Regions from separate parts of the Streptomyces sp. SID5464 genome, predicted to be linked through region 2. Evidence: riboswitches for the same ligand, from Rfam matches in the RefSeq annotation. Region 2 holds a riboswitch; each other region holds the start of a gene.

The links. A riboswitch is a leader RNA that binds a small molecule or an ion and turns the genes downstream of it on or off. The one in region 2 is predicted to bind cyclic di-AMP.
Region 1: another riboswitch for cyclic di-AMP. It lies ahead of GTY47_RS08670 (transglycosylase family protein); the one in region 2 lies ahead of GTY47_RS35855 (LysM peptidoglycan-binding domain-containing protein).
Region 3: another riboswitch for cyclic di-AMP. It lies ahead of GTY47_RS06900 (C40 family peptidase); the one in region 2 lies ahead of GTY47_RS35855 (LysM peptidoglycan-binding domain-containing protein).
Region 4: another riboswitch for cyclic di-AMP. It lies ahead of GTY47_RS09685 (M23 family metallopeptidase); the one in region 2 lies ahead of GTY47_RS35855 (LysM peptidoglycan-binding domain-containing protein).

The regions. Positions count from the first base shown of each region.
Region 1 covers NZ_WWIQ01000009.1:53,011-57,792, forward strand. Annotated here, with positions in the region: gene GTY47_RS08660 (cytochrome P450) at 1-1,211, shown strand, start outside; gene GTY47_RS08665 (transglycosylase family protein) at 1,359-2,384, shown strand; cyclic di-AMP (ydaO/yuaA leader) riboswitch at 2,613-2,793, shown strand; gene GTY47_RS08670 (transglycosylase family protein) at 2,798-3,478, shown strand; gene eno (phosphopyruvate hydratase) at 3,741-4,782, shown strand, end outside.
Region 2 covers NZ_WWIQ01000074.1:21,243-26,024, forward strand. Annotated here, with positions in the region: gene GTY47_RS35845 (outer membrane lipoprotein carrier protein LolA) at 1-1,061, opposite strand, end outside; gene GTY47_RS35850 (polyprenyl synthetase family protein) at 1,293-2,303, opposite strand; cyclic di-AMP (ydaO/yuaA leader) riboswitch at 2,806-2,980, shown strand; gene GTY47_RS35855 (LysM peptidoglycan-binding domain-containing protein) at 2,986-3,753, shown strand; gene GTY47_RS35860 (Cof-type HAD-IIB family hydrolase) at 3,717-4,565, opposite strand; gene GTY47_RS35865 (GNAT family N-acetyltransferase) at 4,752-4,782, shown strand, end outside.
Region 3 covers NZ_WWIQ01000007.1:55,115-59,896, reverse strand. Annotated here, with positions in the region: gene GTY47_RS06905 (membrane protein) at 1-921, opposite strand, end outside; gene GTY47_RS06900 (C40 family peptidase) at 999-2,168, opposite strand; cyclic di-AMP (ydaO/yuaA leader) riboswitch at 2,177-2,350, opposite strand; gene pcrA (DNA helicase PcrA) at 2,641-4,782, shown strand, end outside.
Region 4 covers NZ_WWIQ01000009.1:296,442-301,223, reverse strand. Annotated here, with positions in the region: gene GTY47_RS09705 (bifunctional GNAT family N-acetyltransferase/acetate--CoA ligase family protein) at 1-1,091, opposite strand, end outside; gene GTY47_RS09695 (HPr family phosphocarrier protein) at 1,270-1,551, shown strand; gene GTY47_RS09690 (GntR family transcriptional regulator) at 1,691-2,386, opposite strand; gene GTY47_RS09685 (M23 family metallopeptidase) at 2,574-3,359, opposite strand; cyclic di-AMP (ydaO/yuaA leader) riboswitch at 3,373-3,536, opposite strand; gene GTY47_RS09680 (pitrilysin family protein) at 3,729-4,782, opposite strand, start outside.

The sequences.
Region 1 (4,782 bases), on a different contig from region 2:
ACCCCTACCCCGCCTACGCCTGGCTCCGCGAGCACGCCCCCGTGCACCGCACCAAGCTGCCCAGCGGCGTGGAGGCCTGGCTGGTCACGCGGTACGCCGATGCCAAGCAGACGCTAGCCGACCACCGGCTCTCCAAGAACCCGGCGCATCACGACGAACCCGCGCACGCCAAGGGCAAGACCGGGATCCCCGGGGAGCGCAAGGCCGAGCTGATGACGCATCTGCTCAACATCGACCCGCCGGACCACACCCGGCTGCGGCGGCTCGTGTCCAAGGCGTTCACGCCCCGCCGGGTCGCCGAGTTCGCGCCGCGGGTGCAGGAGCTCACCGACGGGCTCATCGACGGGTTCGCGGAGAAGGGGTCCGCCGACCTCATCCACGAGTTCGCCTTCCCGCTCCCCATCTACGCCATCTGCGACCTGCTCGGCGTCCCTCGCGAGGACCAGGACGACTTCCGCGACTGGGCGGGAATGATGATCCGTCACCAGGGCGGGCCCAGGGGCGGCGTGGCGCGGTCCGTGAAGAAGATGCGCGGCTACCTCGCCGACCTCATCCACCGCAAGCGCGAGGCGCTGCCCACCGAGCCCGCCCCCGGCGAGGACCTCATCTCCGGTCTCATCCGCGCCTCCGACCACGGTGAGCACCTCACCGAGAACGAGGCGGCGGCCATGGCCTTCATCCTGCTGTTCGCCGGGTTCGAAACGACCGTGAACCTGATCGGCAACGGCACCTACGCCCTGCTCACCCACCCCGAGCAGCGCGCGCGCCTCCAGGCGTCCCTGGCCGCCGGGGAGACCGGCCTCCTGGAGACCGGCGTCGAGGAGCTCCTGCGCTACGACGGCCCCGTCGAACTCGCCACGTGGCGGTTCGCCACGCAGCCGCTCACCATCGGCGGGCAGCACATCGCGACCGGCGACCCGGTCCTCGTCGTCCTGGCCGCCGCCGACCGGGATCCGGAGCGGTTCGCGGATCCGGACGTGCTCGACCTCGCCCGCCGCGACAACCAGCACCTCGGCTACGGCCACGGCATCCACTACTGCCTCGGCGCCCCGCTCGCCCGACTGGAGGGCCAGACCGCGCTCGCCGCGCTCCTCACCCGACTCCCGGACCTGCGGCTCGCGGCGGACCCGGCCGAGCTGAGATGGCGCGGCGGCCTCATCATGCGCGGGCTGCGCACCCTGCCGGTGGAGTTCTCACCGGCCCGAAGGTGACACGCCGTCAGACCTGTGATCTTCACGTGATCTGCGCGGCATGAACTTGTGACAAGTGATCGTCTGCCGATACGTTCACCCATCATCAGCGCGGCCCGGGGGGTCCTGCGCCGCGCCGGTCACTGCTGTCTCGCGAAAGGTCTCCGTATGCTCTCCGGGAACGGTCGGCACCGTCGCCCCCGCCAGGCTCCGGCTCTCCTCGTCGCGGCCGGGGTGACCGGCTCCGCCATCGCGATCCCGCTCCTCGGAGCCTCCGGCGCCAGCGCGGCCGACGGCACGACCTGGGACCGGGTCGCGGACTGCGAGACCGGCGGCGCCTGGAGCCAGAACAGCGGCAACGGATACTTCGGCGGCCTCGCGTTGTCCCAGGAGGACTGGGAGAACCACGGCGGTCTCGACTACGCCCCGAGCGCCGACCTGGCCAGCCGCTCCCAGCAGATAGCCGTGGCCGAGAGAATCCTCGCCGACCAGGGGGTCGGTGCGTGGCGCACCTGCGGGCTGCTCTCCGGCCTCCAGCAGGACAAGGACTCGGGCACGTCCGACTCGTCCAGCTCCTCCGACTCGTCCGCTCCGACGGACTCACCCGGACTGCTCGACTCCTCCGAGTCATCCGAGTCGTCCGGGTCATCCTCTTCGTCTTCTTCGCCCTCTTCGTCGTCTCCGTCCCCATCGTCGTCCCCTGACGGGCAGTCGACCTCGGAGGGTGACACCGCCAAGTCCGACAAGTCATCCGATTCTGCCGATTCCTCGACGCGGGACCAGTCGCAGGACCAGGAGTCCGGCAGCTCCCCGTCGACCGCCGCCGAGAGTGACGAACCCGACAAGTCCCGGCAGGGCGACGGCTCTTCGGCGCTCTCCGGAACCGGAACCGACAGCGCCTCCGGCCGCCACCGCGGCCCCAGCGCCGACGAGGACACCGGGGCCGAGGACGGCCGTACGTCCGGAGCCGCCGGACGGCACGCCTCGCGCGGCGGCGAGGCCTCTCGGGAGGCGACGGACGGCTCCTACACCGTCCGCCCCGGCGACAGCCTCTGGTCCATCGCGAACTCCCTTGACCTCAGCGGCGGGTGGCACGCGCTCTACGCCGGGAACGAGACGGCCGTCGGCGCCGACCCGAACCTCATCCGCCCCGGTCAGAAGCTCACGGTAAGGGTCGAAGCGGACGACGAGTAGCCGGTGGGGCAGTCCGGAAACGGCGGCGGAAGTCACCCCGAAACCGTGCGAGTTCACGTCACCGTTCGCGCCGAATGTCCCTTATAAGCGCGGTGAGAGATAGATCTCAGAAGCCCTGATCGTCTTTGAAATTCCGCGGATCGCGTGTCTACGGTCATGACCGCTCGCCACCGCGAGCCCCGGCTGCCGCAACGCCGAATCCTGCCAGCGGCCGCACGGGAACAGTCGTCGCGTCAAGCGCCGTAGGCAGGAGCGGGGGACCCAAGGTAAGTGCCGGGCCCGGCGGTTGAGGCAACTCGACGGCAGGGCTCCGGCTTGGGGTGAAGCCGTGTCCCGGGAGGGACGCGGCCGGGCAACTCAACCGGCCCGAACCCGACAGCTCACCTCGCAGGCGTCGGTGAGGGGATCTCTCCATGCTGTTTTCCGGCAAGGGCACGCACCGCCGTCCGTCCAAGGCCTCTCGGGTCATCGCCATCGCCGGTGTCACCGGTGCCGCCGTCGCCGCCCCGCTGATGGCGGCCGGCAACGCCTCCGCCGCCACCGCCTCCGAGTGGGACGCCGTCGCCCAGTGCGAGTCCGGCGGCAACTGGTCCATCAACACCGGCAACGGCTACTACGGCGGTCTGCAGTTCTCCGCCTCCACCTGGTCCGGCTACGGCGGCACCAAGTACGCCTCCACCGCCGACCAGGCCACCAAGGAGCAGCAGATCGAGATCGCCGAGAAGGTCCTCGCGAGCCAGGGCAAGGGTGCCTGGCCGGTCTGCGGCAAGGGTCTGTCGAGCGCCGGCTACAGCGGCGGCTCCGCGCAGAGCAGCGGTTCCACGGAGACCCGCCAGACCGAGCAGCAGCCGGCCTCCCGCTCCGAGGAGCGCCCGGCGCAGACCCAGAAGAGCCAGAAGACCGTCACCACCCCGACCGGCAAGAAGGTCAAGAAGGGTGACGGCGAGTACAAGGTCGTCAAGGGCGACACCCTCAGCTCGATCGCGACCGAGCACAAGGTCAAGGGCGGCTGGGAGAAGCTGTTCGAGCTGAACAAGGACATCATCACGGACGCCAACCTGATCTACCCGGGCCAGCAGCTGCACCTGAAGTAAGCGGCGGCCCCCCGGTCCCCACGGGCCCCCGCCCCGGTGCGTCGTCCCCCGTACGCACCGGGGCGGGGTTTTTTCTGCCGGTCTTTGCGATCCGGCTTTGTTCCGTTCGGAAACAATTTACTCTCGGTTCTGTCCATGGGGTGGGCGACCCGGTGGCCGATCGCCCGGAGCCGGTTAGGCTCATGTCGCGAGCCACCGCGGCCCGCGCCTCGCCGGGTCCACGCGGCCCGCGTACCCGCGTCACATGAAGAAGGAGATGCTCGTGCCGTCCATCGACGTCGTCGTAGCCCGGGAAATCCTGGACTCCCGAGGCAACCCCACGGTCGAGGTCGAGGTCGGCCTCGACGACGGCAGCACCGGTCGTGCCGCCGTCCCGTCCGGCGCCTCCACGGGCGCCTTCGAGGCCATCGAGCTGCGCGACGGCGACTCGAACCGCTACCTCGGCAAGGGTGTGGAGAAGGCCGTCCTCGCGGTCATCGAGCAGATCGGCCCGGAGCTGGTCGGCTACGACGCCACCGAGCAGCGCCTGATCGACCAGGCGATGTTCGACCTGGACGCCACCGACAACAAGGGCTCCCTCGGCGCCAACGCCATCCTCGGCGTCTCGCTCGCCGTCGCCCACGCCGCCTCCGAGGCCAGCGACCTGCCGCTGTTCCGCTACCTGGGCGGCCCGAACGCGCACCTGCTGCCGGTGCCGATGATGAACATCCTGAACGGCGGCTCGCACGCCGACTCCAACGTGGACATCCAGGAGTTCATGATCGCCCCGATCGGCGCGGAGTCCTTCTCCGAGGCCCTGCGCTGGGGCGCCGAGGTCTACCACACGCTGAAGAAGGTCCTGAAGTCCAAGGGCCTGGCCACCGGCCTCGGCGACGAGGGCGGCTTCGCCCCGAACCTCGGCTCCAACCGCGAGGCCCTCGACCTCATCCTCGAGGCGATCAACGAGGCCGGCTACACCCCCGGCGAGCAGATCGCCCTCGCCCTCGACGTCGCCGCGTCCGAGTTCTACAAGGACGGCGTCTACACCTTCGAGGGCAAGGAGCGCTCGGCGGCCGAGATGACCGAGTACTACGCGGAGCTCGTCGACGCGTACCCGCTCGTCTCCATCGAGGACCCGCTGTTCGAGGACGACTGGGAGGGCTGGAAGACCATCACCGACAAGCTCGGTGACAAGGTCCAGCTCGTCGGCGACGACCTGTTCGTCACCAACCCCGAGCGCCTGGCCCGCGGCATCGAGGAGGGCGCGGCCAACGCGCTCCTGGTCAAGGTCAACCAGATCGGTTCGCTCACCGAGACCCTGGACG
Region 2 (4,782 bases):
TTGCCGGAGGGCACGCCGTGGCCGCCGGTGTCGAAGGTGGCTATGGAGCTCCAGCCCTCGCCGATGGTCTTCATGCCGTCGAGGCCCTTGCCGAGGTGCTCCTCGGCCCTGGGGGCGTGCTCGCGCGGCCCGCCCTTCTCGAAGCCCTTGCCGAAGTCCTTGTCGGAGCCCTTGCCGGCGTCCTTCTCCTCGGTGACCTTCGCGCCCTTGGGCGGGGTGAAGTCGAAGGTCGACGCGGCCGGCTTGCCGAAGGTGACCTGGGTGAAGCCCGCGTCGACGACGGCGGCGCCGCCGCTCGCCGGGGTCAGCGTGAACTTCAGCGGCATGCCGGTCTTCGCGTCCACGGCCACGGTGACCGCGCCGACCGTCGAGCCGGACTGCTTGGGCTTGATGACCAGCTTGTAGGCGTCCCGGCCGGCGACCTGGGCGGTGCCGTCCACGCTCACGGAGGTCGTGTCGTCGGTGGCCTTCAGGGCCTCCTCGGCGAAGTCCTTGGGCGTGGCCGGCGGCTGCTGGTCCTTCCCGCGCTCCGGGCTGTCGGAGGCGGTGCCGTGGTAGACCTCGTTCGACTTGCTGTCGTAGCCCCAGACGTCCTTGCCGTTGTGGATGATGCTGTACTCGGCGGCGTTCTCCAGCAGCGACAGCTTCTGCTTGTCCGGGCCGTCGGCCGCGACACGCAGGGTGTGCGTGCCGGAGGCCAGTTCCGTGAGCTTGGCCGTCGGATCGGCGGAGGAGCCGCCCCGGTCCCGGCTCGCGGCACCGGACATCAGGCTGCTCTCCAGCCCGCCGAGGTCCGGCAGGCCGAGGTCCGTGCTGATCTTCACGGTGCCGGACAGCTGCTGGACGTCCGACTTGGCGATCTTCTCGATGAGCTGCTGTGCGGTGATCTTCGGGAGGTCGGGGTCACCGGAGTCGGCGAGTGCGGGGACCAGCCCGATCGTCGCGGCCGCCACCCCCACCACCGTGACCGGGACGACGTACCGCGCGGCCTTGCGCCGCCCGGAGCGCTGCTCGTCGACCTCCCCGGCGGTCGTGCTGTCGTCGGATGCGTACGGTGCCATGTGTGCCCTACCTCCGTGATCGGCGGCGGCTGTCCGTGTCGTACACGCACTCGTCCCTGAGCCGCCATTCTCACCCGAACTGGTGAGGAGTGGTGTTTTCCGTGGTGACCATCTGACCAAATCGGCCAGGGAAATACGTCAGACCCCGGGCTCAACTCCACGTACTGCTGCGGTATGACACGAGAGCGCGGCTTCTCCCCCGACCCGTAGGGGTCGTACGGGAAGGACCGGCTAACCGGCCCGGTGCACCACCGCGTCGGACAGCTCCACCAGCGCCGTCTTCGCGGCGCACTCGGGCAGCGGGGCCAGCGCCGAGCGGGCGTCCTGGGCGTAGCGGACGGTGTCCCGCCGGGCCTGTTCCAGCGCGGGGTGGGCCCGCAGCAGGCGCAGGGCCTCGGCGTGCCGGTCGTCGTCGGTGAGGTCGGAGTCCAGCAGCTCGCACAGGGCGATGTCGTCCGCGAGCCCGAGCCGGGCCGCGCGCTCGCGCAGCCGCAGCACCGGCAGCGTGGGGATGCCCTCGCGCAGGTCGGTGCCGGGCGTCTTGCCGGACTCGTGGGAGTCGGAGGCGATGTCCAGGACGTCGTCCGCGAGCTGGAAGGCGACGCCGAGCCGCTCGCCGTACTGGGTCAGCACGTCCACGACCGTGTCGTCGGCGCCGGACATCATCGCGCCGAACCGGCACGACACCGCCACCAGCGAGCCGGTCTTGCCGCCCAGCACGTCCAGGTAGTGCTCGACCGGGTCGCGGCCGTCCTGCGGTCCGGCCGTCTCCAGGATCTGCCCGGTCACCAGCCGCTCGAACGCCTCGGCCTGCACCCGCACCGCCTCCGGGCCGAGGTCGGCCAGGATGTGCGAGGCGCGGGCGAAGAGGAAGTCGCCGGTGAGGACCGCGACGGAGTTGCCCCAGCGGGCGTTCGCACTCGCCACCCCGCGCCGCACGGCGGCCTCGTCCATCACGTCGTCGTGGTACAGCGTGGCGAGGTGGGTCAGCTCCACGACGACGGCCGACGGCACGATCCCGGGCGCGTACCGGTCGCCGAACTGGGCGGAGAGCATCACGAGCAGCGGACGGAACCGCTTGCCGCCGGCCCGGACCAGGTGCTGGGCGGCCTCCGTGATGAAGGGCACCTCACTCTTGGTGGCCTCGAGCAAGCCTTCCTCGACAGCCGCCAACCCGGCCTGGACATCGGCTTCCAGAGCCTGGTCCCGCACGCTCAGCCCGAACGGCCCGACGTCGGTCACGAGGGGTCTCCTGTCTGCTGGTGTCTGCCGGTGATTACGCGGTTTGTCGATAGGTCGCTGCCATCACTCGAGTCAGCGTATCCGGTCACGTTTCGATCACCACCAGCGCCCAGGGTTACAGGCCGGGTGGTATCCGATCACGACCGCTATGTTTTCGATCAGCTCATAAGAGCAGACATTTATCGACTTACCGGGAGGTAGCGAACTATGCACGATTTGCCGTAATGAGTAAGCGAATTCCCCTTGATGGAAATTGCCCCACGGACTCGTGATCAGTGAGTTCAATCACGTCTTCCCCCGCGACACCCCACTCCGACAGCGCCCCGTACCCCCTTCCGGTGAACGCGAGTTGAGCCTTGGCTTCCGCAAAGGATCAAGTACCTCATTCCCCCCTGACCAAGGTCAACCACCTCGATATGTGACTCCGGCGCTTGTTCCCGACATGTGCTCTCGCATACGTTCCGGGCCTGTCCGGCGGACGCCGAATCCTGCCGCCGCCCGGACTCCCCACAACCGACTCACTCACGCAGGGCAGGAGCGGGGGACCCAGGTAAGTCGCCGGTCCGCGCAGCGGAACGGCTCGGGGTGAAGCCGCGTACGGCACACAGCGCCGTAGGCGGCCGGGCACCTCCCGGCCCGAACCCGACAGCTCACCTCGCAGGCGCCGGAGAGGAACATCGCCATGCCCCGAGGCAAGCACCGTCGCCCCAGAACCAGCCAGATCACCCGTCGCGTCGTGGCCGCCGGCACCGGCGGAGCGGCACTCACCCTCCCGCTGCTCGGCGCGACGCACGCCAGCGCCGCCGAGCCGGCCCAGAGCGCAGAGTCCGTGTCGCAGGCGGCCCAGCCCGCCAAGTCCCTCACGTACACCGTCACCAAGGGCGACACGCTCTACCGCATAGCGGAAAAATACGACGTGTCGGGCGGCTGGAAGCAGCTCTACAAGGACAACCGCGCCGCCGTCGGCGACAACCCGAAGCTGATCCACCCGGGTCTGAAGCTGAAGGTGAAGACGGCCAAGGCGGACGCCGTGAAGAAGACGGCGACCAAGGCCTCCGCCCCCGCCAAGCCGGCCGCGAAGCCCGCCGGTGGCGTCGCCCAGGCCACCCAGGCCTCGGCGAAGACCTACGCCAACAACCTGGACGGCTGGATCCGCGAGGCGCTGGACATCATGGCGCAGAAGGGGATTCCGGGTTCGTACGACGGCATCTACCGCAACGTCATGCGGGAGTCGTCCGGCAACCCCCTGGCGATCAACAACTGGGACTCGAACGCCGCCGCCGGCACCCCGTCCAAGGGTCTCCTCCAGACCATCGACCCGACCTTCCAGGCCTACCACGTGGACGGCACGTCGTGGGACCCGTTCGACCCGGTCGCCAACATCACGGCGGCCTGCAACTACGCGGCGGCCCGCTACGGCTCGATCGACAACGTCAACGGCCCGTACTGAGCCGTCCCGCCCAGCAGTCGTTCGAGGACGACGGCGATGCCGTCGTCCTCGTTCGACAGGGTGATCTCGTCGGCCACGGCCTTGAGTTCGGGATGGGCGTTGGCCATGGCGACGCCGTGGGCGGCCCAGTCGAACATCGGGATGTCGTTGGGCATGTCCCCGAAGGCGACGGTGTCCGCCGGCCGCAGCCCCAGGTGCTCGGCGGCCAGCGCCAGGCCCGTCGCCTTGGTGATCCCGCACGGCTGGAGTTCGACCGTGCCGGGCCCCGACATGGTCACCGTCGCCAGTGAACCGACCACCGACCGGGCCGTCGCCGCCAACTCGTCGTCCGTCAGGTAGGGGTGGCGCAGCAGCACCTTGCTGATGGGCTCGCCCCACAGCTCGTCGCGCCGGTCGACCCGTACCGCCGGCAGGGTCGGGTGCGGCATGAGATAGCCCGGCTCGATGAGCGTGAGCCCGTCGACCCCGTCCTGGTCGACCGCGGCGTACACCTGCCCCACCTCGGCCTCGATCTTGCCGAGGGCGGTCTCCGCCAGCTCCCGGTCCAGGGTGATGGACCACAGCAGCCGGTCCGCGCCGGCGTCGTACACCTGCGCGCCCTGCCCGCACACCGCGAGCCCCGTGCAGCCGAGGTCGTCCAGGAGCGGCCGCACTCTCGGCGCCGGCCGGCCCGTCACCACGAGGTGCTGGGCACCGGCGTCCGCCACCCGCGCGAGCGCGGCGAGGGACCGGTCGGACAGGGTGTCGTCGCCGCGCAGCAGCGTCCCGTCCAGGTCGGTGGCGATGAGTGAATATGCGATGGGTGCGGCCATGATCAGAGAATACGGACAGCGCGCCCTTTCGTTTCATCGCGCGGCGGGCGCCGATTGCCCGGTTGAAGGCCTCTGCACCAGTTGGCAACAACATGGTCCGCTACCTACCGTCGAGGCCGTCTCGGGCGGTACCTTCCAAGTGTCCAGGGGGGACTTGATCGGGGGGTCGGGTTGAGCAGTGGACGTGTGCGTGTGGCTGGGCCCGGGGAACTCGGCG
Region 3 (4,782 bases), on a different contig from region 2:
CGCGACCCACAGCAGTACCTCTCCCAGGCCGTCGAGCCAGGAGACGTCGAGGGCGGCGGCGACGGCCAGTGCCGCCGCCGCCGTCTTGGCCCAGGTGAACACGGTCGCCCAGCGGCGGATGTCGGTGCGGGGCCGGGGCCGCAGGAGCTCGGCGGCGAGCAGGACGGCGCAGCAGGCCAGTGTGAGCACGAGCAGCACGACGGTCACATGGCGCAGGATGCCGCGGTCGTCGACGTTCCACAGGTACAGGTGCGCGCTGTCGGCGCTGATCAGCCGTGCCCCGGCCAGCGCCGAGATGGCGAGCGCCCCGCCCGCGAGCCAGTGGTCGCCGCGCCCCTCGGCCACCTGCCGCACGTCGAAACGGGCCAGGGCGAGGACGTACAGCACGAGCCCCAGCCAGAACAGCACCAGCGCCGCGTGGGCGAGCCAGGCCGCCGACTCGGCAGCGGCGAGCGTGGCGCCGAGCACGGCGAGCCCCTGCGTGGCCGTGCAGCGCGCGAACACCGTCCCCGGTCTGCGCCGCTCCCCGTCCTGCGCGGGGATGGCCAGCGGCACGGGCCAGAGCAGCACGGCAAGCACCAGCAGGGCCGCGGCCGTAGCCTGCGAGCCGGCCGCCGAGAAGCCCGCGCCCAGGACGGCCGTCGCCGCCACGGTGATGAGAGCGGCCGTCGCCATGGTGTCCACGAGGCCCGGCACCCGCGCGTACGCCCGCCCTCTCGTGCCGGCCGGCAGCAGCCGCAGGGTGAAGTCCGCGGCGAGCACCAGCCAGGCGGCGCAGGCCAGGCCGAGGGCGACACGGGAGAGGACGGCGTACCCCGCCAGATCGATACCGACCGACAGGGTGCCGGTCGCCAGCACGGCAGCGCCGGCGGACGGCGCACGCTGCGCCCACCAGTCGGTGGAGGGGGAGGGGCCCGGCATGGGCCCGATGCTAGGAGGCGCCGCGCGCGATATGAGCGGGGCACGCGCGCGGGCGCCTCAAAAACGCGCGAGCGCCCTCAGGCCGGCCGCACCACGCTGTGGATGGCCGACTCGCCGTCGTAGTAGATCGACTCCTCGCGCACGTAGGTGCCGGGCTTCGGGGCGTGGATCATCATGCCGTTGCCGATGTAGATGCCGACGTGGGTGACGTCGTCGTAGAAGAAGACCAGGTCACCGGGCTGGGCGTCGGTCAGAGAGACCGTGGTGCCGGCGTTGACCTGGTCGTAGGTCGTGCGCGGCAGGGTGACGCCCGCGGCCTTCCAGGCGGCCTGGGTGAGGCCGGAGCAGTCGTAGGAGCCGGGGCCGACGGCGCCCCAGACGTACGGCTTGCCGATCTGGGCGCGGGCGAAGGCGAGCGCCTTCTCGGCCTTGGTGGCGTACGAGGAGTCGGCGGGGGCCGTCGAGGAGGACGAGCCGGAGCCCGCCGACGCGGAACCGCTGTCCTGCTGCTGGGCGGCCTCCTCCTGCGCCTTCTGCTGCGCGGCCTGCTGCCGGGCCAGCTCGTCGGCCTTGCGGGCGGCCTCCTGCTGCTTCTCCCTCTCGATCGCCGCGAGCCGCGCCTTCTCCTCGGCGGTCAGCTTCGACAGCAGTTCGCGCGCGTCGGCGAGCTTCCGCTGGACGGTGGCCTTGGCCGTCTTCAGGTCGCCCTGCGTCTCGGTGAGCGTCTCGAGGCTCTCGGTGGCCTCCTGGCGCTTCTTCATCGTCTCGGACTGCTGCGTGACGTAGTCGTCGACCGCGACCTTCTGGCGGCCGGTCATCCGGTTCATCAGCTGGGTCTGGTCGAAGTAGTCCTGCGGGGTGTCCGCGAGCAGGAACGTCGCCGTGTCCGGGGCGGAGGCGCCGGTGCGGTACTGGGCGGCGGCGAAGGAACCGAGTTCCTCCCGTGCCTCGTTGAGCTTCTGGGTGCGCTTGGCGACGTCGTCGAGGAGGGTGTCGACGCGCTTGCGCTGCTTGGTGGTCTTCTCCTTGGCCGAGTTGTACTTGTCGGTCGCCGACTCGGCCTGGCGGTACAGGTCGTCGACCTTCTTCTCGACTTCCTCGAGACTCGGCTTGTCGTCGGCCTCGGGGGCGGCGTTGGCCGACTGGGACAGCAGGGCCACGGAGGTGAGGGCCGCCGTTGCGAGGGCGGGGGTCCGTATGCCTGCGACGCGCGTACCAGCGGGACGCGACTTGCGGTGCGACGCCAAGGGAGGCGACTCCTTCCATGCTCCGCCTACCGGGTTAGCTGTCGGGTTCGGGCGGGTACATCGGAAGGGTTGCCCTACGGCCATCTCCGCGAAGGGAGTCGGGCCGATTCACCCCGGAGTTCTCGGTTGGGTCCCCGGCTCCGGCTGCCGCTGCGGCACACCGGACTCGGCGGAGGCCGCGCGGCCCGGCGACGTTCGCCGGTGGGGGTCGTGCGGCCTGCCCGCACGGTAGCCAACTCGTGTGGCCCTTGTGAAGGTTGATGGGTGATATGCCCGATACATTTTCGTGACCTTGTCCCGGAGCGTCGCCGAGCGTGATCGGTCGAGGGGGGTTGGTCACGAGTCGTCCATAATCATGACGGTCATAGCAGGCTGTGATCATGCGGGGATGCACGGTGACGAGGGGGGCGTTCGGGCGATGTTCTCAGGGCGGCGGCGGGCTGTCAGTGGGGCGCCCTAGACTCGGAGAGCGATGAGCAGCCTCTTTGACGACAGCTTCCTGGCGGACCTCCAGGCCCAGCGGGGCCCCGCGGACGAGCCCCCGCCGCCACCCGAGGACGATCACGTGCCGGAGCCGGTTCCGGACGATCTGTTCGGCGGGAAGTTCGACGTGCCCCCGGACAGGGACGCGTACTACCGCGACGGCGCCCCGCGCCCGGTGGTGGACACCGCCGCCCTCCTGGAGGGGCTGAACGACAACCAGCGCGCCGCCGTCGTGCACTCAGGTTCCCCGCTGCTCATCGTGGCCGGCGCCGGCTCCGGCAAGACCCGCGTGCTCACGCACCGCATCGCCCACCTGCTCGCCGAGCGGGGCGTGCACCCGGGCCAGATCCTCGCGATCACCTTCACCAACAAGGCCGCGGGCGAGATGAAGGAGCGCGTCGAGCAGCTCGTCGGCCCGCGGGCGAACGCGATGTGGGTGATGACCTTCCACAGCGCGTGTGTGCGCATCCTGCGGCGCGAGAGCAAGAAGCTCGGCTTCACGTCCTCCTTCTCGATCTACGACGCCGCCGACTCCAAGCGGCTGATGGCCCTGGTCTGCCGCGACCTGGACCTCGACCCCAAGCGCTTCCCGCCCAAGTCCTTCAGCGCCAAGATCAGCAACCTGAAGAACGAGCTGATCGACGAGGAGGACTTCGCAGCCCAGGCCTCCGACGGCTTCGAGAAGACCCTCGCCCAGGCCTACGCGATGTACCAGTCACGGCTGCGCGAGGCGAACGCCCTCGACTTCGACGACCTGATCATGACGACGGTCAACCTGCTGCGCGCCTTCCCCGACGTCGCCGAGCACTACCGCCGCCGCTTCCGGCACGTCCTGGTGGACGAGTACCAGGACACCAACCACGCGCAGTACGCCCTGGTCCGCGAGCTGGTCGGCACCTCCGAGCACCCTGTCGACGTGCCGCCCGAGGCCGAGATCCCGCCCGCCGAGCTGTGCGTCGTGGGTGACGCCGACCAGTCGATCTACGCCTTCCGCGGCGCGACGATCCGCAACATCCTCCAGTTCGAGGAGGACTACCCGGACGCGACGACGATCCTCCTGGAGCAGAACTACCGCTCCACCCAGACGATCCTCAGCGCGGCCAACGCGGTCATCGAGCGCAACGAGTCCCGGCGTCCCAAGAACCTCTGGACCAACGCGGGCACGGGCGCGCAGATCACCGGCTACGTCGCCGACACCGAGCACGACGAGGCGCAGTTCGTCGCCGACGAGATAGACCGGCTCACGGACGCCGGCGAGGCGAAGGCCGGCGACGTCGCCGTGTTCTACCGCACCAACGCCCAGTCCCGTGTCTTCGAAGAGGTCTTCATCCGCGTCGGCCTGCCCTACAAGGTCGTCGGCGGTGTCCGCTTCTACGAGCGCAAGGAGGTCCGGGACGTCCTGGCCTACCTGCGCGTGCTGGCCAACCCGGAGGACTCGGTGCCGCTGCGCCGGATCCTCAACGTCCCCAAGCGGGGCATCGGCGACCGCGCCGAGGCGATGATCGGCGCCCTCGCCCAGCGGGAGAAGATCAGCTTCCCGCAGGCGCTGAAGCGCGTCGACGAGGCGTACGGCATGGCCGCGCGCTCCACCAACGCCGTCAAGCGGTTCAACACGCTGATGGAGGATCTCCGCACGATCGTCGAGTCCGGCGCCGGACCGGCCACGGTGCTGGAGGCCGTCCTGGAACGCACCGGGTACCTCGCCGAGTTGCAGGCCTCCACCGACCCGCAGGACGAGACCCGGATCGAGAACCTCCAGGAACTCGCCGCCGTCGCCATGGAGTTCGAGCAGGAGCGCGGCGAAGAGGAGCGGGGCACGCTGTCCGACTTCCTCGAACAGGTCGCCCTGGTCGCCGACTCCGACCAGATCCCCGACGAGGAGGACGGCGACGGCGTCATCACGCTGATGACCCTGCACACCGCCAAGGGCCTGGAGTTCCCGGTCGTCTTCCTGACCGGCATGGAGGACGGCGTCTTCCCGCACATGCGCGCCCTCGGCCAGACGAAGGAGCTGGAGGAGGAGCGGCGCCTGGCGTACGTCGGCATCACGCGTGCGCGGGAGCGGCTGTATCTGACGCGGTCCACCCTGCGCAGCGCCTGGGGCCAGCCCTCGTACAACCCGCCCTCCCGC
Region 4 (4,782 bases), on a different contig from region 2:
ATCCGGCCCGGGCGCGGCGTCTCGGGCGCGAGGGAGGCGTTGAGCCGTACGCGCGGGGAGGTGTTGATGATGCCGAAGGCGTTCGGCCCGATGATCCGCATGCCGTACGTGCGCGCGTGCCGCACGAGTGCGCGCTGGCGTTCGCGCCCCTCGCTGCCGCTCTCGGCGTATCCGGCGGAGACCACGACCAGCCCCTGCACGCCGTGTTCGCCGCACTCGGTGACGACCTCGGGCACGTGTTCGGCCGGCACGGCGACGACGGCGAGGTCGACCGGGCCGTCGATGTCCTGCACCGAGCGGTGGGCGGGGACCCCGTCGAGTTCCTTCTGTCCCTCGGGCAGTGCCCTGTTCACAGCGTAGAGGCGGCCGGTGTACCCGGCGTCGCGGATGTTGCCGAGGACGCTGCGGCCCACGCCGCCCGGGGCGCGCCCGGCTCCGATGACGGCGACCGAGCCGGGCGCGAGCAGTCGCTGCACGGACCGGGCCTCGGCACGGTGCTCGCGCGCGTACTGGACGGCGAGGGAGCGGTCGGTGGGTTCGAGGTCGAACTCCAGACGGACGACGCCGTCCTCGAAGCTGCGCTTCTGGGTGTACCCGGCGTCCGTGAACACCTTGATCATCTTGTTGTTGGCGGGCAGCACCTCGGCGGCGAAGCGGCGGATGCCGCGTTCGCGGGCGACGGCGGCGATGTGCTCGAGGAGAGCGGAGGCGACGCCCCGGCCCTGGTGGGCGTCCTGCACCAGGAAGGCGACCTCGGCCTCGTCGGCCGGTGCGGACGCGGGCGTTCCGTCCGCGCCGATCCGGTCGTAGCGTACGGTGGCGATGAACTCGCCGCCGACTGTGGCCGCGAGTCCCACCCGGTCCACAAAGTCGTGGTGCGTGAAGCGGTGGACGTCCTTGGCGGACAGGCGAGGGTACGGCGCGAAGAAGCGGTAGTACTTCGACTCGTCGGAGACCTGCTCGTAGAAGCTGACCAGGCGCTCGGCGTCATCAACGGTGATGGGCCGGATGCGCGCGGTGCCACCGTCGCGCAGCACCACGTCGGCTTCCCAGTGGGCGGGATACTCGTGCCGGTCCGGCGAGGTCTGCATGGGCCCCAGAGTACGGCTAGCGTCCGACAGCGGCGCGAGGCAGTCTGTGGAGGGCGTCAGTCGGGTCGAGGCCGCGATCCGACGGCACCCCGGGGCGGTACGTCAGGACCGCTCCGGCGCAGCTTCACGGTATGGGAAACTGGTCTAGACAACCCTGAAAACTGAAGGGCAGCAACACATGGCTGAGCGCCGCGTCAACGTCGGCTGGGCCGAGGGCCTCCACGCCCGCCCCGCCTCCATCTTCGTCCGAGCCGCCACGGCCGCAGGCGTCCCGGTGACGATCGCCAAGGCAGACGGCAACCCCGTCAACGCGGCCTCCATGCTGGCCGTCCTCGGCCTCGGCGCCCAGGGCGGCGAGGAGATCGTCCTCGCCTCCGACGCCGAGGGTGCGGACGCCGCCCTGGACCGGCTGGCGAAGCTGGTCTCCGAGGGCCTCGAGGAACTGCCCGAGACCGTCTGAGTGCGCATCTCCGAAGGGCTCGCCCGAATTCATCGGGCGAGCCCTTCGCCATTCCGGTTCGCGGGACGTGGAATTCCCGTTGACGGGCAGCAGAAATAATCCCCCGCGAATTTCCTGCTCTTTGTATACGGCTCCCGTGTTAATGCCGCAGGCTCGCCGTGTTTACGGGATGTTGCGAGTTCCTCACACGCTCGGCCCGCTCCCCGGCGGAACCGAAACGCAACCGGTGCGCGGCCGTCGCGCGCTCGGTGTGCAGCGCCGTGACCGCCCGCGCGCGCTCGCTGTCCCCGCGCGCCACCGCGTCCACGATCGCGCCGTGCTCGGTCCAGGACTCCACCGGCCCGGCCGGCGCCTCGACGGTGTACATCCAGGCGATCTTGTGGCGGAGCTGGGTGAGCATCGAGGTCAGCGCGGGGCTGCCGGAGGCCTGCGCGAGCGTCTCGTGGAACCAGCCGCCCAGGGAGCGCAGGTCGTCGCTGTTGCCCCGGCGGGCGCGCTCCTGGCCGAGCCGGACCAGCCCGCGCAGGACCTTCAGATGGGCCTCGGTGCGGCGCTGGGCGGCGCGGGCCGCGCCGAGCGGCTCCAGCAGCAGCCGCATCTCCAGCAGGTCGGCGGCCTCCTGCTCGGTGGGTTCGGCGACGCACGCGCCCGCGTGCCGCCGGGTCACCACGAAACCCTCGGCCTCCAGGGTGCGCAGGGCTTCCCGGACGGGGACGCGCGAGACGCCGTAGCGGCGGGCGAGGAGTTCCTCGGTCAGCCGGCTGCCGCGCTCGTAGACACCCGCGACGATGTCGTCCCGGATGGCCGTGCACACCGAGTGCGCGGGAATACGCATGACCGACCTCCGTTTAATCCCCGTGAAACGTCGACGAGTGACGCGTGTTCCGTGACTCTATTGCAATGAGCCGGAATTTCCGACGGGGGACCGGAATCCATGGATATTTTTTGGACAGCCGGGCGTCACAAACGCCGAAAGCCCCGGCTCGGGGAGCCGGGGCCTCGGGAAGCGGAGTGGTACGCCGTCAGACGTTCACACCGTGCGAGCGGAGGTAGGCGACGGGGTCGATGTCGGAGCCGTACTCGGGGCTGGTACGGGCCTCGAAGTGCAGGTGCGGTCCGGTGACGTTGCCGGTCGCGCCGGACAGGCCGATCTGCTGGCCGGGGGTGACCCGCTGGCCCACCGAGACGCTGATGGACGACAGGTGGCCGTACTGGGTGTACGTGCCGTCGTTCATCTTGATCACGATCTGGTTGCCGTAGGAGCCGCCCCAGCCGGCCTCGACGACCGTGCCCATGCCGACCGCGTGGACGGGAGTGCCGCTGGCGGCGTGGAAGTCGACGCCGGTGTGGCTGCCGGAGGACCACAGCCCGCTGCTGGCCCGGTAGCCGGTGGAGACGTACGAGCCGGAGATCGGGGGCACGAAAGTGTTGAGGCGCTTGCGCTCGGCCTCGCGGGCGGCGCGCTCCTTGGCCTCGCGCGCCTTCTCGGCCGCCTCCTTGGCCTCCTTGGCCGCCTCGGCGGCCCGCTCGCGGGCGGCCTCCTCGGCCTTCTTCTTGGCGGCGGCCTCCTCGGCGGCCTGCTTCTGGGCGGCGGCCTGGGCGTCGATCTGCTGGGCCACGGTGTCGCCCATGGTGACGACGGGGGTGAGGCCGGTCTGCTCGACGGCGGGCTCTGCGGCGAAGGCCGGGGCGGCCACGGTGCCGATGACACCGGTGGTGGCGAGGGCCGCGACGCCCGCCGCGCGGGCCGTGCCGCGCTGCATCCGGCTGGGACGACGATGCTTCCCGGTGGCGCGGGTGAACGCCATGGAGTGCCTGGTCCTTTCCTTCCTTCTCGCCTACCGGGTTAGCTGACGGGTTCGGAGCAGGAAGGTCTCCTACGGACCCCCTCGCGGCTCGCTCGGGCGTCCGATTCACCCCAGGGACTGCGGTGGGTCCCCGGCTCCCCTGGCTCGCGCCGTACGGGGACTCGGCGATGACTGTCCGGTGCCGCGGGTGCGGCGCACTGCCTGACGAACAGCCCGGACGACGCTAAGCGGGGCCACTTTCAATTCCCAAACGGATCCCGGCTTTTGTAGCGCATCCCACAGGGCAGACAGGCAACCTCCATATCAATTCGGGCATAAAGGGGCCCTGGTGCCTTGGAAGACAACCAGGGCCCCTGCGCGCGCGGGCCGCTACTCGGCTGCCACGACGGAGACTTCGCCGATGCCCAGGGCCTCGACCGGGCCCTTGATCTGCGCCGCGTCACCGACGAGCACGGTCACCAGACGGTCCACCGGGAAGGCGCTGACGGCCGCCGCGGTGGCCTCCACGGTGCCGGTCGCGGCGAGCTGCCGGTACAGGGTGGCCTGGTAGTCGTCGGGCAGATGCTGCTCGACCTGGTCGGCCAGCGTGCTCGCGACGGCCGCCGCCGTCTCGTACTTCAGCGGCGCCACGCCGACCAGGTTCTGCACGGCGACGTCCCGCTCGGCGTCGGTCAGCCCCTCGGCGGCGAGGGTGCGCAGCACCGTCCAGAGGTCCTGGAGGGCGGGGCCGGTGTTGGGAGTGTCCACGGAGCCGCTGATGGCGAGCATCGCGGCACCGGTCCCGTCCGGGGCGGACCTGAGGACCTGGCCGAACGCCCGCACCCCGTAGGTGTAGCCCTTCTCCTCGCGCAGGACGCGGTCCAGGCGGGAGGTGAGGGTGCCGCCGAGGCAGTACGTGCCGAGCACCTGCGCGGGCCACACGCGGTCGTGCCGGTCCGGGCCGATCCGGCCGATCAGCAGCTGCGTCTGGACGGCGCCGGGGCGGTCCACGATGACGACCCGGCCCGTGTCGTCGGCGGTCACCGGCGGCACCGGGCGCGGCTCGGCCGCCGAGCCCGTCCAGGCGCCCAGCGTGTCGCCGAGCAGGGCGTCGAGGTCGATGCCGGTGAGGTCGCCGACGACCACGGCGGTGGCCGTGGCGGGCCTGACGTGCCGCTCGTAGAAGGCGCGTACGGCCGCGGAGTCGATCGCGGCGACCGTCTCCTCGGTGCCCTGGCGGGGCCGCGACATGCGCGAGTCCGCCGGGAACAGCTCCTTGGAGAGTTCCTTGGCGGCACGGCGGGCGGGGTTGGCCAGCTCGTGCGGAATCTCGTCGAGGCGGTTGCGGACCAGCCGCTCGACCTCGCTGTCCGCGAACGCGGGCGCCCTGAGGGCGTCGGCGATCAGGCCGAGCCCCTTGGCGAGCCGGGAGGCCGGCACCTCC